One region of the Lacrimispora xylanolytica genome, then DNA from elsewhere that is predicted to be linked to it. Evidence: a T-box and tRNA genes for the amino acid it is inferred to sense, from the RefSeq annotation. Region 1 holds a T-box; the other holds one or more tRNA genes.

Region 1 (6,163 bases):
CGGTTCTCCAAAAAGCCTGCCATTCCGATACAGGCCTCCATAGCCTGTTCATAAAAGGTATCATAATTACCCATCACGCAAAGTTCGAATTCCGATTTTTTTCTCTTATTCCGGATAAAGGAACGGGCCCTTACCAGTTCTTTGTTGTGACGCTCCATTTCCTCTGCCGGCTGCTGCACTAAAATGGAACCTAAGTTCCATTCCTCCTTAAATTCAATCCCTCTTAGAATTTTATGTAGGCAGGCTATCTGTTCAATGGCACACAGTACTTCCTTGCTGTCCTTTAAGTTGCATTCCCGGTCCGCATACCAGTCCTTTACAATCCACCTTGTACCGTCCTCAGCGACGGAGAGGAGTTCCCCTTCCTTATTCCTGACGTAACGATCCACGTTCAAATGGCCGGCTTCTTCCATCTGTGAAAATACCTGATCTTCAAATTCCAGGCGCTTTAAAGTTCCTTTATATTCCCGAAGCAGTTTCAGACCCTGATTCGTTTCACACAACCAGGCGCCCCGGCCGCGCTTTACATCAAGAACTTCAAGCTCATACTGCGAAAGCACCTCTGTGTATTTCTCGTTCACAACCACCCCTCCAACTCTTAGCTCATCAGCTACTTCTAGGGTATGAATGGGCAGGAAAAAATATGCAAAATCTGGCTGAAAGTTATGCGGGCCAGCAGCCCGTTTTTCATAACATTTCAGCCAGATTCATGAGGGTATCTTTTTTATTATGTTCTGGATTCTTTAAGACTTCTTCAAACAGAGCGTCTAAAACCTCTCCAATCTCGGGTCCTGGCTTCCTGCCTGCTGCTATCAGCTCCCTGCCGGTCACTGCCATGTCCTTTAATCGGATGCAGTCCTTGTCCCTTATGATTTCATTGGCGAATTCTTCCACCTTTTTAAGACTTTCTAAATAAGGTTTTCTTCCGAATATATTTTGAAAATAAAGGAGATCTTGAAAGAGCTCCGGAGTCAGTCCGCTCATCACCTTTCGGATGGCAGGCTTATCTTCCGGTATCTCCTGATCCCAGAGGGCGACTAAGGTCTTAACCTGGCTGATGGTGTCATTATCCAGCTTTAAATCCCTTAATATCTCTACTGCTATTTCCGGCTTCTGATGCCTCAAAATCCCAGCCCAGCGCATATGCTTCTTGTCTGGGAGCCGTACCAGGTTCTCCTCACCGGAAAGTGTTTTTAAAGCCTGGTGAAACACACCTGATATATAAGGAGAGATTCCGCATTCATTTACTTTAACAATTGTTTCCGGATGCTTTGATACCAGCAGCTTGGAAAGCTCCACCTGAATCCGCTCCTTACTGACCTTTGCCATATTGGGAGCAATCACAGTGATTGCTTTTCTCGTCTCCTCTTCGATGGAAAAGCCAAGCTGGGCGGAAAACCGTACAGCCCTTAAAATCCTCAGGGCATCCTCAGTGAACCGGTCCCTTGCATTGCCTACACACCGGATGATACCCTGCTCCAAATCCTTTTGCCCGTCAAAGATATCCACCAGACCATCCCGGTCACTGTATGCCATGGCATTAATTGTGAAATCGCGCCGTTTTAAATCCTCTTCCAGATTTCTTGTAAACTCCACAGATTTTGGATGGCGTCCATCCTCATATTCTCCGTCAATGCGGTAGGTGGTTACTTCATACCCAGTCTTGTCACAAAGCACTGTAACCGTCCCGTGCTGAATTCCAGTGTCAACGGTCCTTGGAAATATATCCTTTACCTGCTCCGGCTTTGCGGAGGTTGTGATGTCCCAGTCTTCAGGGGTCCGATTGAGCAGACTGTCTCTGACACACCCGCCTACCACATACGCTTCAAATCCATGGGCATTCAGTTGTTCTATGATGTTCCCTGCAGCCTGGGGCACTAAAATCTTCATCACGCTCTCCTTTTCCTTGTTCCTATATAAGATTAATACGCTCTTCCCCAGTAAACCATCTTAACCGCAGGCTTTCCGCAGCAGATACAGGTATCGCTGAGTTTTTCCTGGTTAAATGGCATACAACGGGAAGTTGCTCCTGTTAATTCCTTGATTTTATCTTCACATTCCTGATTGCCGCACCACATAGCCTTTACAAAGCCAGGCTTTTCTTCTACGGTTTTTGTAAAGGCCTCCATAGTAATGGCTTCACTGGTATGTTCATCTCTGTGGCGTTTTGCCCGCTCAAACATATCCTTCTGGATAGCGGTAAGGAGCTTTCCTACCTCTTCATCCAGTTCATCAATGGATACGGTCATCTTTTCATGGGTATCACGGCGTACTAAGACTGCCTGATTCTGTTCCATATCTCTCGGTCCGATTTCCACACGAATGGGGATACCCCTCATCTCAGATTCGCTGAACTTCCAGCCCGGGCTCTTGTCGCTGTCATCTACTTTCACTCTGTAATTAGAAAGCATGCCTTTTAATTCTAATGCCTTATCAAGAACGCCTTCCTTCTGCTGCTGAACCGGAACGATAATCACCTGAACCGGAGCAATTCTTGGAGGGAGGACAAGACCGTTATCATCGCCGTGTACCATGATGATACCGCCGATTAATCTGGTACTTAAGCCCCAGGAGGTCTGATGTACGTAGCTTAACTTATTTTCTTTATCGGAATACTGAATCTCAAAGGCTTTGGCAAATCCGTCTCCAAAGTTATGGCTGGTTCCGGACTGAAGTGCCTTTCCGTCATGCATGAGGGCTTCAATGGTGTAAGTTGCCTCAGCACCTGCGAATTTCTCTTTCTCGGTCTTCTGGCCTCTGATTACGGGCATTGCAAGAACTTCTTCGCAGAAATCTGCGTATAAGTTAAGCATCTGCTCGGTTCTTGCCTCTGCTTCTTTCGCTGTGGCATGTGCGGTATGGCCTTCCTGCCATAAGAACTCTCTGGAGCGTAAAAATGGTCTGGTCGTCTTTTCCCAGCGGACTACGGAGCACCACTGATTATATAATTTAGGTAAGTCACGATAGGACTGGATCTCTCTGGAATAGAAATCACAGAATAAGGTCTCTGAGGTAGGTCTGACACAAAGGCGCTCCTGAAGGGGCTCCAGTCCGCCATGAGTGACCCAGGCAACCTCCGGTGCAAAGCCTTCCACGTGGTCTTTTTCCTTCTCGAGAAGACTTTCTGGAATAAACATGGGCATGTAGACATTTTCAACGCCTGTTTCCTTAAATCTGCGGTCCAGCTCGCTCTGAATGTTTTCCCAAATGGCATAGCCTGCAGGCTTAATGACCATACAGCCCTTTACGCTGGAATAATCAATCAATTCTGCTTTTTTTACTACATCCGTGTACCACTGGGCGAAGTCCACATCCATGGATGTGATTGCTTCTACTAATTTCTTGTCCTTTGCCATGACAATTCTCCTTTATTCTTTGAATTAAAAAAGAGCCATCCGTTCCCTCTATAAAAGGGACCGAACAACTCGGCGGTGCCACCCAATTTAGCCAAAGATACATTCAATGGCTCACTTTTAGATCCGATAACGCCGGAAATTGCGCCGCAGTTTGCTGCGGGACTCCGAGGTAGGTTGGGTCATGAGGGGTATAAAGGCCTTTCACCAAATGGCCTTCTCTCTGGAATACATCATCACTTAGTAATCCTCTTCAACGTCTTTTGGTTGATTTTACGTTATTTGCATATGTTTGTCAAGAGGAAGGCCTGGCTTTTGTTTATTTCCTGCCCTTCTCTTCCTCCATTAACCTTATGCTGTCCTCCCTTACCTGGTTCCTTAAATCCTTTGTCTGGGGAAAGCTGTCACAGATTTCATTTCCATAGGTTAAGTTTAAATCATATTCCAGGGGAAGCCAGTAGCCAGTACCTCCCTCATTGTGCTGAATCACAGTTTCAATCTTATCAAGGGCTTTAACCAGCTTTGCTTCCCTTGTCTGGCACTCTAACAATTCTAGAAAAAGAGAGGTAAAGCGGTCAGAAGCAGCCTTTGGCAATCTGTCTAATAAGGAATGAATGGCTTCTTCCTCTACTGCCTCATCACTATCGGTCTTAACAAAGGCTGGAATATCTCCGGTTACCGCCTCGCCCCAGTCATGGATGAGGCACATGCGAATCACCTTATTCATATCCAGGTCTTTAAAATCCGGCTCCATTAACATAGCAAGAACCGCCAGCCGCCAGGTATGCTCTGCCACACTTTCCTGGCGTCCGGAGGTTGTCCAGTTGTGCCTTGTATTGCATTTTAACGTTTCTATCAATCCTAAAAACTCAATCAATTCCTTTGGGTTCATCGTGCCTTTTCATTTCCTTCCCGATTCGTTTGTTCTCTGCAATTATAGCACGATCCGCCATACAGCTCCACAATATCTTCAATAATTAATAATCCGATCGGCCCCATAATAAAGCCAAATAGCCCAAAAAGCTGAAGTCCTACAAACATGGACGCCAGGGTTTCCAGAGGTGTCAGACCTACCTTTCCTCCCATAATCTTTGCTTCCATCACTTCTCTTATGAAATAACAGATAATGTAAATGACTATCAGGCCAATACCATATACCCAGTTTTTCCCCACCATAGCAGCAATTGCCCAGGGAATTAAGACAGTTCCCGTACCAAAGATAGGAAGGGCATCTAAAAAGCCAATTCCGATTCCAAGGAGGATAAAATATGGATTCCCCATGAGAAACAGACCCACAGAGCAGATGATCATGGTGAAAATCATGATGGTGGCCTGGGTCTTTAACCATGCGCTGCCCACTGACATCAGACGGTTTCCAAGCATGGCGTATTCATAACAGAACATGGAATTATCTCTTCTGGTTCTGATATCATCCATTTCCTGAAGTGTTAAGATGGTGGCAATAAATAAAATGACAGTCAGAATGGTCACCTGCACCAGCCATTTGATAATGCTCATTGAATTTAACATGACAAATGACATGGCTCTGCTTTTTATTGCGGCTTCTCCGCCTGATATAATATCCCGAACCACCTTAAGGAGATATCCGTCAGGCAGCTTTAAAAACTGCTCCGCAAAGGTGCAGTTTTCTGTCAGCCAGGCATCGATGCTCCTCATAATCTGGGGAAGATTCTGGAATAGAAGCTTGGCCTCCATGGTAAGCTTTCTTCCTCCGGCATATAGAATAATCCCGAATACGATCATGAAAAGAATGATTTCGATTCCGCCGATGACTGCAAGGGGAATGGAAATCACTTTTTTCTTTATGGTGAACCGGGTCTTTCGTTCAATCCAAAGGGCAGAAGGACGTAAGGACAATGCAAATACATAGGCAATCAAAAAGGGAATCACGAGGGGCAGCAAATAGCGAAAACTCAAATACACTGCCCCCGTAACTCCCAATATTAATAATGTTTTCTTCAGTTTCCTGCTCGGTTTCTCCATGGACTCACCTGTTTCTGTTTTGTACTTCTTTTGTACATTGACTAGTATGAGCGCCAGGACTTTAAATTATTCAGATTTGAAATTAGTAAAAAATTCCTCATAAAAACGAGTTTTTATAAGGAAAAAAGATCAAACATTTCGCCTTTTGGTTTCACAGAAAATGTCATCTTCTTGCCTGTTACAGGATGGGTTATGGTAAGACTGGAGGCAAATAAAGCTACATTGGTCCTATTGCCCTTTTGCTGAAAACGAGGGTTGTACTTTTGGTCGCCCCATAGAGGTGTTCCATGTCCTGCCATCTGTACCCGTATCTGGTGATGGCGTCCTGTTTTCAGCCTGATTTCAAGAAGGCTTAATTCCTCTCCTTGAAGCTCTTTGTTATCCACAATCTTAAAGTCAAGTTCTGCTGCTTTTGCACCTTTTATCCCCTTTTCCACAATCTTAGAACAATTGTTTTTTCCGTCTTTCCACAAATAATCCACGTAGGTGCCAAAGTTTTCCACAGGTTTTCCACATACGACAGCATAATACATTTTATCTGTTTCGTGGCCGGAAACCTGCCTGCTTAAAGACTCTGCGGCATTTTTTGTTTTTGCATAAACCATGACGCCGCCGACCGGTTTATCCAGCCTGTGGATAACACCCACATAAGACTCCCCTGATTTTGGGGATAAGGTGTGGATATGTCGCTTTACTTCACTGACCATATCCGGTTCAAAGGATCTGGCTGACTGGGATTCTATGCCCACTGGTTTTTCCACGATCAGGATTTCTTTGTCTTCATATAGTATATTTAAATTCATATT
Region 2 (6,163 bases), 1.6 Mb from region 1:
TTTACAGAATCATCACCGTGCGGTGGATGATGCAGGCTGTACGGCACTTATATTTGTGGCATTTGTAAAGATGCTTAGAGACCGGGGCGTGGAAGATTTGGATAGCCTTAACCAGTTAAGCACCATGACGGCAGATATGATTAAGAAGCTTCCTACTCACCACGTAATTATCCTGGCTGCCAATGATGTGGGCCGGGTGAACTTATACCGGCTCATTTCCAGGTCACATATTGATTTTTATGCCAGAAGGCCTAGAATTCCCAAAAGTGTTCTGAATGAAAACAGGGAAGGACTGATCATAGGTTCCGCCTGCGAAGCCGGTGAGCTGTATCAGGCACTTTTACGAGGCGCATCTGACGCTGATATTACAAAGCTTGTGAATTATTACGATTACCTGGAAATACAGCCCCTAGGCAACAATGGTTTTATGCTTAGGGATGAAAAAAGCGTGGTAAAAACAGAGCAGGACTTAATTGATATTAATAAAAAAATCGTATCTCTGGGGGAACAGTTTGGAAAGCCGGTCTGTGCTACCTGCGATGTACATTTTCTTGACCCCGAGGATGAGGTTTACCGAAGAATCATCATGGCAGGCCAGGGCTTTAAGGATTCTGATGAACAGGCGCCCCTGTATTTACGGACAACAGAAGAGATGCTTAAGGAATTTGAGTATCTTGGTCCCAATAAAGCAGAAGAGGTAGTCATTAAAAACACCAGAAAAATCGCTGACATGTGCGAAAAGATCTCTCCGGTCCGCCCGGATAAATGCGCTCCTGTAATCGAAAACTCTGATGAAGATTTAAGAACGATCTGTTATGATAAGGCACATGCCATTTATGGGGAAAATCTCCCTACAATCGTTACAGAGCGTCTGGAGCGAGAACTGAACTCCATTATATCCAATGGATTTGCAGTAATGTACATTATCGCCCAGAAGCTGGTTTGGAAATCCAATGAGGACGGGTATCTGGTTGGATCCCGTGGGTCTGTAGGTTCCTCCTTTGTGGCCTATATGTCAGGTATTACAGAGGTAAATTCTCTAAGTCCGCATTACTATTGTACAGAATGCCATTATTATGATTTCGATTCAGAAGAAGTAAAAAAATTCTCCGGTATGGCAGGATGTGATATGCCTGATAAGGTGTGTCCTGTTTGTGGGCACCCTTTGGAAAAGGACGGATTTGATATTCCTTTTGAGACATTCCTTGGATTTAAAGGAGATAAGGAACCGGATATCGATCTTAATTTCTCCGGAGAATATCAAAGTAAGGCCCATGACTATACCGAAGTGATTTTCGGAAAAGGGCAGACCTACCGTGCGGGTACCATTGGTACGCTGGCGGATAAAACCGCCTTTGGATATGTGAAAAATTATTATGAAGAGCATGGCGTAAGAAAACGTAACTGTGAGATTAACCGGATCGTTCAGGGGTGCGTAGGGGTCAGAAGGACGACAGGGCAGCATCCAGGCGGTATTATTGTATTGCCTCATGGAGAGGAGATTTATTCCTTTACGCCGGTGCAGCGTCCTGCCAATGATATGACGACTATGACGGTGACCACTCATTTTGACTACCATTCCATTGACCACAATCTGTTAAAACTCGATATACTGGGACACGACGATCCTACCATGATACGAATGCTCCAGGATTTAATCGGTTTTGATCCGGTTAAGGATATTCCCCTTGACAGTCCAGAGGTCATGTCCCTGTTTCAGGATACTTCAGCCCTTGGAATTTTGCCGGAAGATATCGGTGGCTGTAAGCTTGGAGCTTTGGGTGTACCTGAGTTCGGTACGGATTTCGCCATGCAGATGTTAATTGATACAAAGCCAAAATATTTCTCCGATCTGGTCCGTATCGCAGGACTTGCCCATGGTACTGATGTTTGGCTTGGGAATGCTCAGGCTCTCATTCAGGAAGGGAAGGCGACCATTCAGACTGCTATCTGTACCCGAGATGATATTATGATCTATCTTATTTCTATGGGGATAGAAGAAGGACTCTCTTTCTCCATTATGGAGAGCGTTCGTAAGGGGAAAGGCTTAAAGCCTGACTGGGAAACAGAGATGATAGCCCACGGAGTACCCGACTGGTACATATGGTCCTGTAAAAAGATCAAATATATGTTCCCAAAGGCACATGCGGCGGCCTATGTAATGATGGCGTGGCGTATTGCCTACTGTAAAGTGTTTTATCCTCTTGCTTACTATGCTTCCTTTTTCAGCATTCGTGCCAATGGCTTCAGCTATGAGCTGATGTGTCAGGGAAGAGATAAACTGGAGCATTTCCTGGCAGATTATAGAAAGAGAATGGATACCCTGTCAAAGAAAGAGCTGGATACCCTGAGGGATATGAGAATCGTTCAGGAGATGTATGCCAGGGGCTATGAGTTTATGCCCATTGATATTTACCGGGCGAAAGCCAGACACTTCCAGATTATTGACGGAAAGCTGATGCCATCCTTAAGCAGTATTGACGGATTGGGAGAGAAGGCTGCCGATGCAGTGGTGGATGCCGTCAAGGATGGTAAATTCCTGTCACGGGAAGATTTCAGAAACCGTACAAAGGTCAGCAAGACCGTATGTGACCTCATGGGAGACTTAGGCCTTTTAGGGGAACTTCCGGAATCAAACCAGCTTTCTTTATTCGATTTGGCATAACAGATAAGCTTAAAACATTCTCTCATTGGTACAGTTCGTTTCTGCCTCAATGGGAGAGTGTAAGAATTTTGAATCTATTTTTCCAGTATTTTTAAAAAATTAAAATATTTTGAAAATAAGGTTGACATACGTTGGGATTTATATTATACTACCTAACGTAATCGAGGCGTGGCTCAGTTTGGTAGAGCGCTGCGTTCGGGACGCAGAGGTCGCAAGTTCGAATCTTGTCGCCTCGATTCAGTACTTCCTTAGTAATGGCCTATTGGTCAAGCGGTCAAGACGCCGCCCTCTCACGGCGGAAACCCGAGTTCGATTCTCGGATAGGTCATAATAATCAGCCTTCAGGATAAAACCTGGAGGCTTTTTTGTGTTATGAAAATTCTCTTATGTTAATTTAGTGTGAAAAATAAAAGCATTGATACCAAACTTACTACACATCTAATAAATTGTTTATTTAAACAAAATGGAATTTCTTGTTGTTAAATTAAGATAATATATGGTAATATAGAAAAAAGTTTTGCATTCTGTTTTTATAATTGGTATTTTTTGATTCATTAGTAAAAGTTTTAGGAGGATACATGGACCGAATTACTCTTAATGAGATAAAAGAAAAATTAGATTTTTTCCATAAAATGTTTGATGCTGTACGTCTCATTGATCCTCTGCATAAGAAAGTATTGGAATATCGGGATTCTGGTATGATTTCAACGAAAGTAATATGTTATGACTACTGGGGGGATAATAGAATCTGTGACAATTGCATCTCCATTCGGTCGTATCAGGAAGACAGAAGTCTGGTAAAAATGGAAAAGTTTAAAGAATCAATTATTTTGGTGACTGCAATTCCTATTACCAATGTTGAATTACCGGCTGTACTGGAGTTATTTAAAAATGTGACGGATACGATGTTCGTAGGCGATGGAGATTATACCAAAAATGAGATGCTTACAAAGTATGCCAGAGAAATCAATAATGCAATCATTAAAGATCCCCTGACACTGCTTTTTAACCGCAGGTATATTAATGAACGGCTTCCTGCTGATATTGTGGAAGCTACCCTTACCGGCAACCCCTTATCCGTCTCTTTCGTAGATCTTGATAATTTTAAAGCTATTAATGATTCCTATGGACATGAAGCTGGAGATCAAGCCATCAGATCAGTAGGGGAAGTAATTCTTAACTATATAGATGGAAGAAAGACCTGGGCAGCCAGGTATGGAGGAGACGAATTTCTAATCTGCCTTGGCGGAATGAGGGCAGATAAAGCGGAACAGATCATGCTGAAAATACAAAATGATGTTGGAAAGATCGGAATCAGTACAGACAAAGAAAACATCAGGCTTTCCCTTACATTCGGTATCCGGACTATGGAGGATACTCCCATAACGGCAACAGAACTCATTAGGGAAGCAGACAAAGAAATGTATCTGGCAAAGAAACGCAAATACCACTATGGATCATAACAAAGGGAAAGGTATATAAGTCATAAATAAATTACCAGGACGGGAAATTAAAGTTGCATTTTTATTTATTTCTTATATAATTAAAATATGAAAACATTACGTACTTTAAAAGAGGTTTTTTTATCTTCACTTCCGCTTGTTTTTATAATAATCACTGTTTGTGTCTTTATGGCGCCTATGGAAAAATCATCTGATTATGTTAAACTGGTCATTGGTTACCTAAGCGTTGTTTTTGGGCAGGCATTCTTTTTGGTGGGATTAGATTCCAGCATTCTGCCCATTGGAAAAATGGTTGGAAGTTCTTTGATAAAGTTCAATAAAAGTATCTTTATTATCTTGTTCGGAATTTTGTTTGGGATTCTGGCAACCGTGGCGGAGCCAGCTCTTGCAGTACTTGCAAGGCAGACCCACATGACGATGAATGAGGTCAATGAAACTGTTTTTGTATGGATATTAAGTTCTGGTGTAGGTATATTCGTAGGTTTAGCCTTGTACCGGGTCATTAAGGATATGAACATAAAGATTGTATTTTTGATTCTTTATATCATGACTTTTTTCATTGTGATTTTTGTACCGGATGAATTTGTGGCACTAGCCTTTGATGGAAGTGGTGCGACTACGGGTGATATCTCGGTTCCCTTTATACTCGCACTGGGCATGGGTATTTCTGCCACCATGTCAAAGCGTAAAACAAATGATGATACCTTTGGTATTATAGGAATCGCATCGGTTGGTCCAATTATCGCAGTGTTCCTTTACGGTATCATTTTAAAAATCAGTTACGGTGGAAATCTGCCGCCTGCCGGTATTTATGATCCAGGCGGAGCCGAAAGCTTTCTTGGGATTATTGTTTCGAATATAACAGGGGTTGCCCTTGCGTTATTTCCTATTATTATCGTGTTTTTACCATTTCAGTTCCGTTTGGTAAAGCTTCCCAGAAAACAGTTTATCAGGACAATACTTGGTGTTGTACCGGTGTATCTGGGATTGCTTATATTCCTTTCGGGTATTGATTATGGTTTTGCATTTGCTGGAAAGTATATAGGGGAAGTGTTTTTAAGCGCCGGCCGGCCACAGTGGTTTAAATGGATTCTTCTGCCTTTGGGGTTTGTTCTGGGTGCAGCAATTACGCTGTCTGAACCAGCTGTTACGGTGTTAGGAGAGCAGCTGGAAGAGATAACAAACGGTCATATTCAGAAGATGACTATACGAATGACCCTGGCTATTGGGATTGGCTTTGCCTCTCTTTTTTCCATGCTTAAGATTTTGACCCAGATTAATATACTTTGGTTTCTTGTACCGCTTTATGCCATATCACTTATTATGATGACAAAGACGTCTTCTTTGTTTGTAGGCCTGGCTTTTGATTCCGGCGGCGTAACTGGGGGAGCATTGACTTCTGCTTTCTTAACACCGCTGACTCTTGGAACAGCACAGGCAGTCGCTTTGTCAGCGGGTAGTGAAGCCCAATCCGTTCTTACCAATGGGTTCGGTATTATCGCATTTATTTCTGTAACGCCTTTGATTGCCGTACAGTCTCTGGGGCTTTTGTATAATCGGAAGTTAAAGCAGGCTCAGGAACTGAACGAAAAATTCGAGCAGGAAAAATACGAGGAATTGTCCTTTTATGCGGCACAGCTGGAGGAAGAGGAATCCAGTTCTATGGAGCTCTCTTCCCAGGATACACTTAAGGAAACTGAATATGAGATGGAACCGATTGTTGACTTAGAGGAGGGTGCCAGTGGATAATATTGAATATTTATTTATAATTACCGGAAGAAAGCAAAAAGATGCCTTATTAAGCCGAATGTGCAGCATTGATAATCGGATTGTCAATACCATTTATGGAAAAGGAACGATTAAATCCAATTATCTGTTAGACATGCTTGGGCTGGTTCCGGAAGAGAATAAAGTTATATTAACTTCGGTATTACCGAAAGAAAAAACTGAAGTTATTTTTGATATGTTGTTAAATGAATTTGATTTTGGAAACCCCAATACTGGAATCGCCTTTACGATGCCTATTTCGGGAATG

The links. A T-box is a leader RNA that pairs with one kind of tRNA and senses whether it is charged. The one in region 1 lies ahead of proS (proline--tRNA ligase), so its partner is inferred to be a tRNA-Pro.
Region 2: it encodes a tRNA-Pro, which carries the amino acid that the T-box ahead of proS (proline--tRNA ligase) is inferred to sense. The anticodon was not compared.

Annotation. Positions count from the first base shown of each region.
Region 1 is NZ_CP113524.1:4,079,852-4,086,014, forward strand. It holds gene OW255_RS18820 (protein kinase family protein) at 1-581, opposite strand, end outside; gene OW255_RS18825 (CCA tRNA nucleotidyltransferase) at 688-1,890, opposite strand; gene proS (proline--tRNA ligase) at 1,923-3,356, opposite strand; T-box leader at 3,409-3,619, opposite strand; gene OW255_RS18835 (HD domain-containing protein) at 3,673-4,245, opposite strand; gene OW255_RS18840 (AI-2E family transporter) at 4,242-5,357, opposite strand; gene OW255_RS18845 (RluA family pseudouridine synthase) at 5,471-6,160, opposite strand.
Region 2 is NZ_CP113524.1:2,488,185-2,494,347, reverse strand. It holds gene OW255_RS11810 (PolC-type DNA polymerase III) at 1-2,665, shown strand, start outside; tRNA gene OW255_RS11805 (tRNA-Pro) at 2,828-2,901, shown strand; tRNA gene OW255_RS11800 (tRNA-Glu) at 2,922-2,993, shown strand; gene OW255_RS11795 (GGDEF domain-containing protein) at 3,244-4,128, shown strand; gene OW255_RS11790 (DUF1538 domain-containing protein) at 4,216-5,877, shown strand; gene OW255_RS11785 (hypothetical protein) at 5,870-6,163, shown strand, end outside.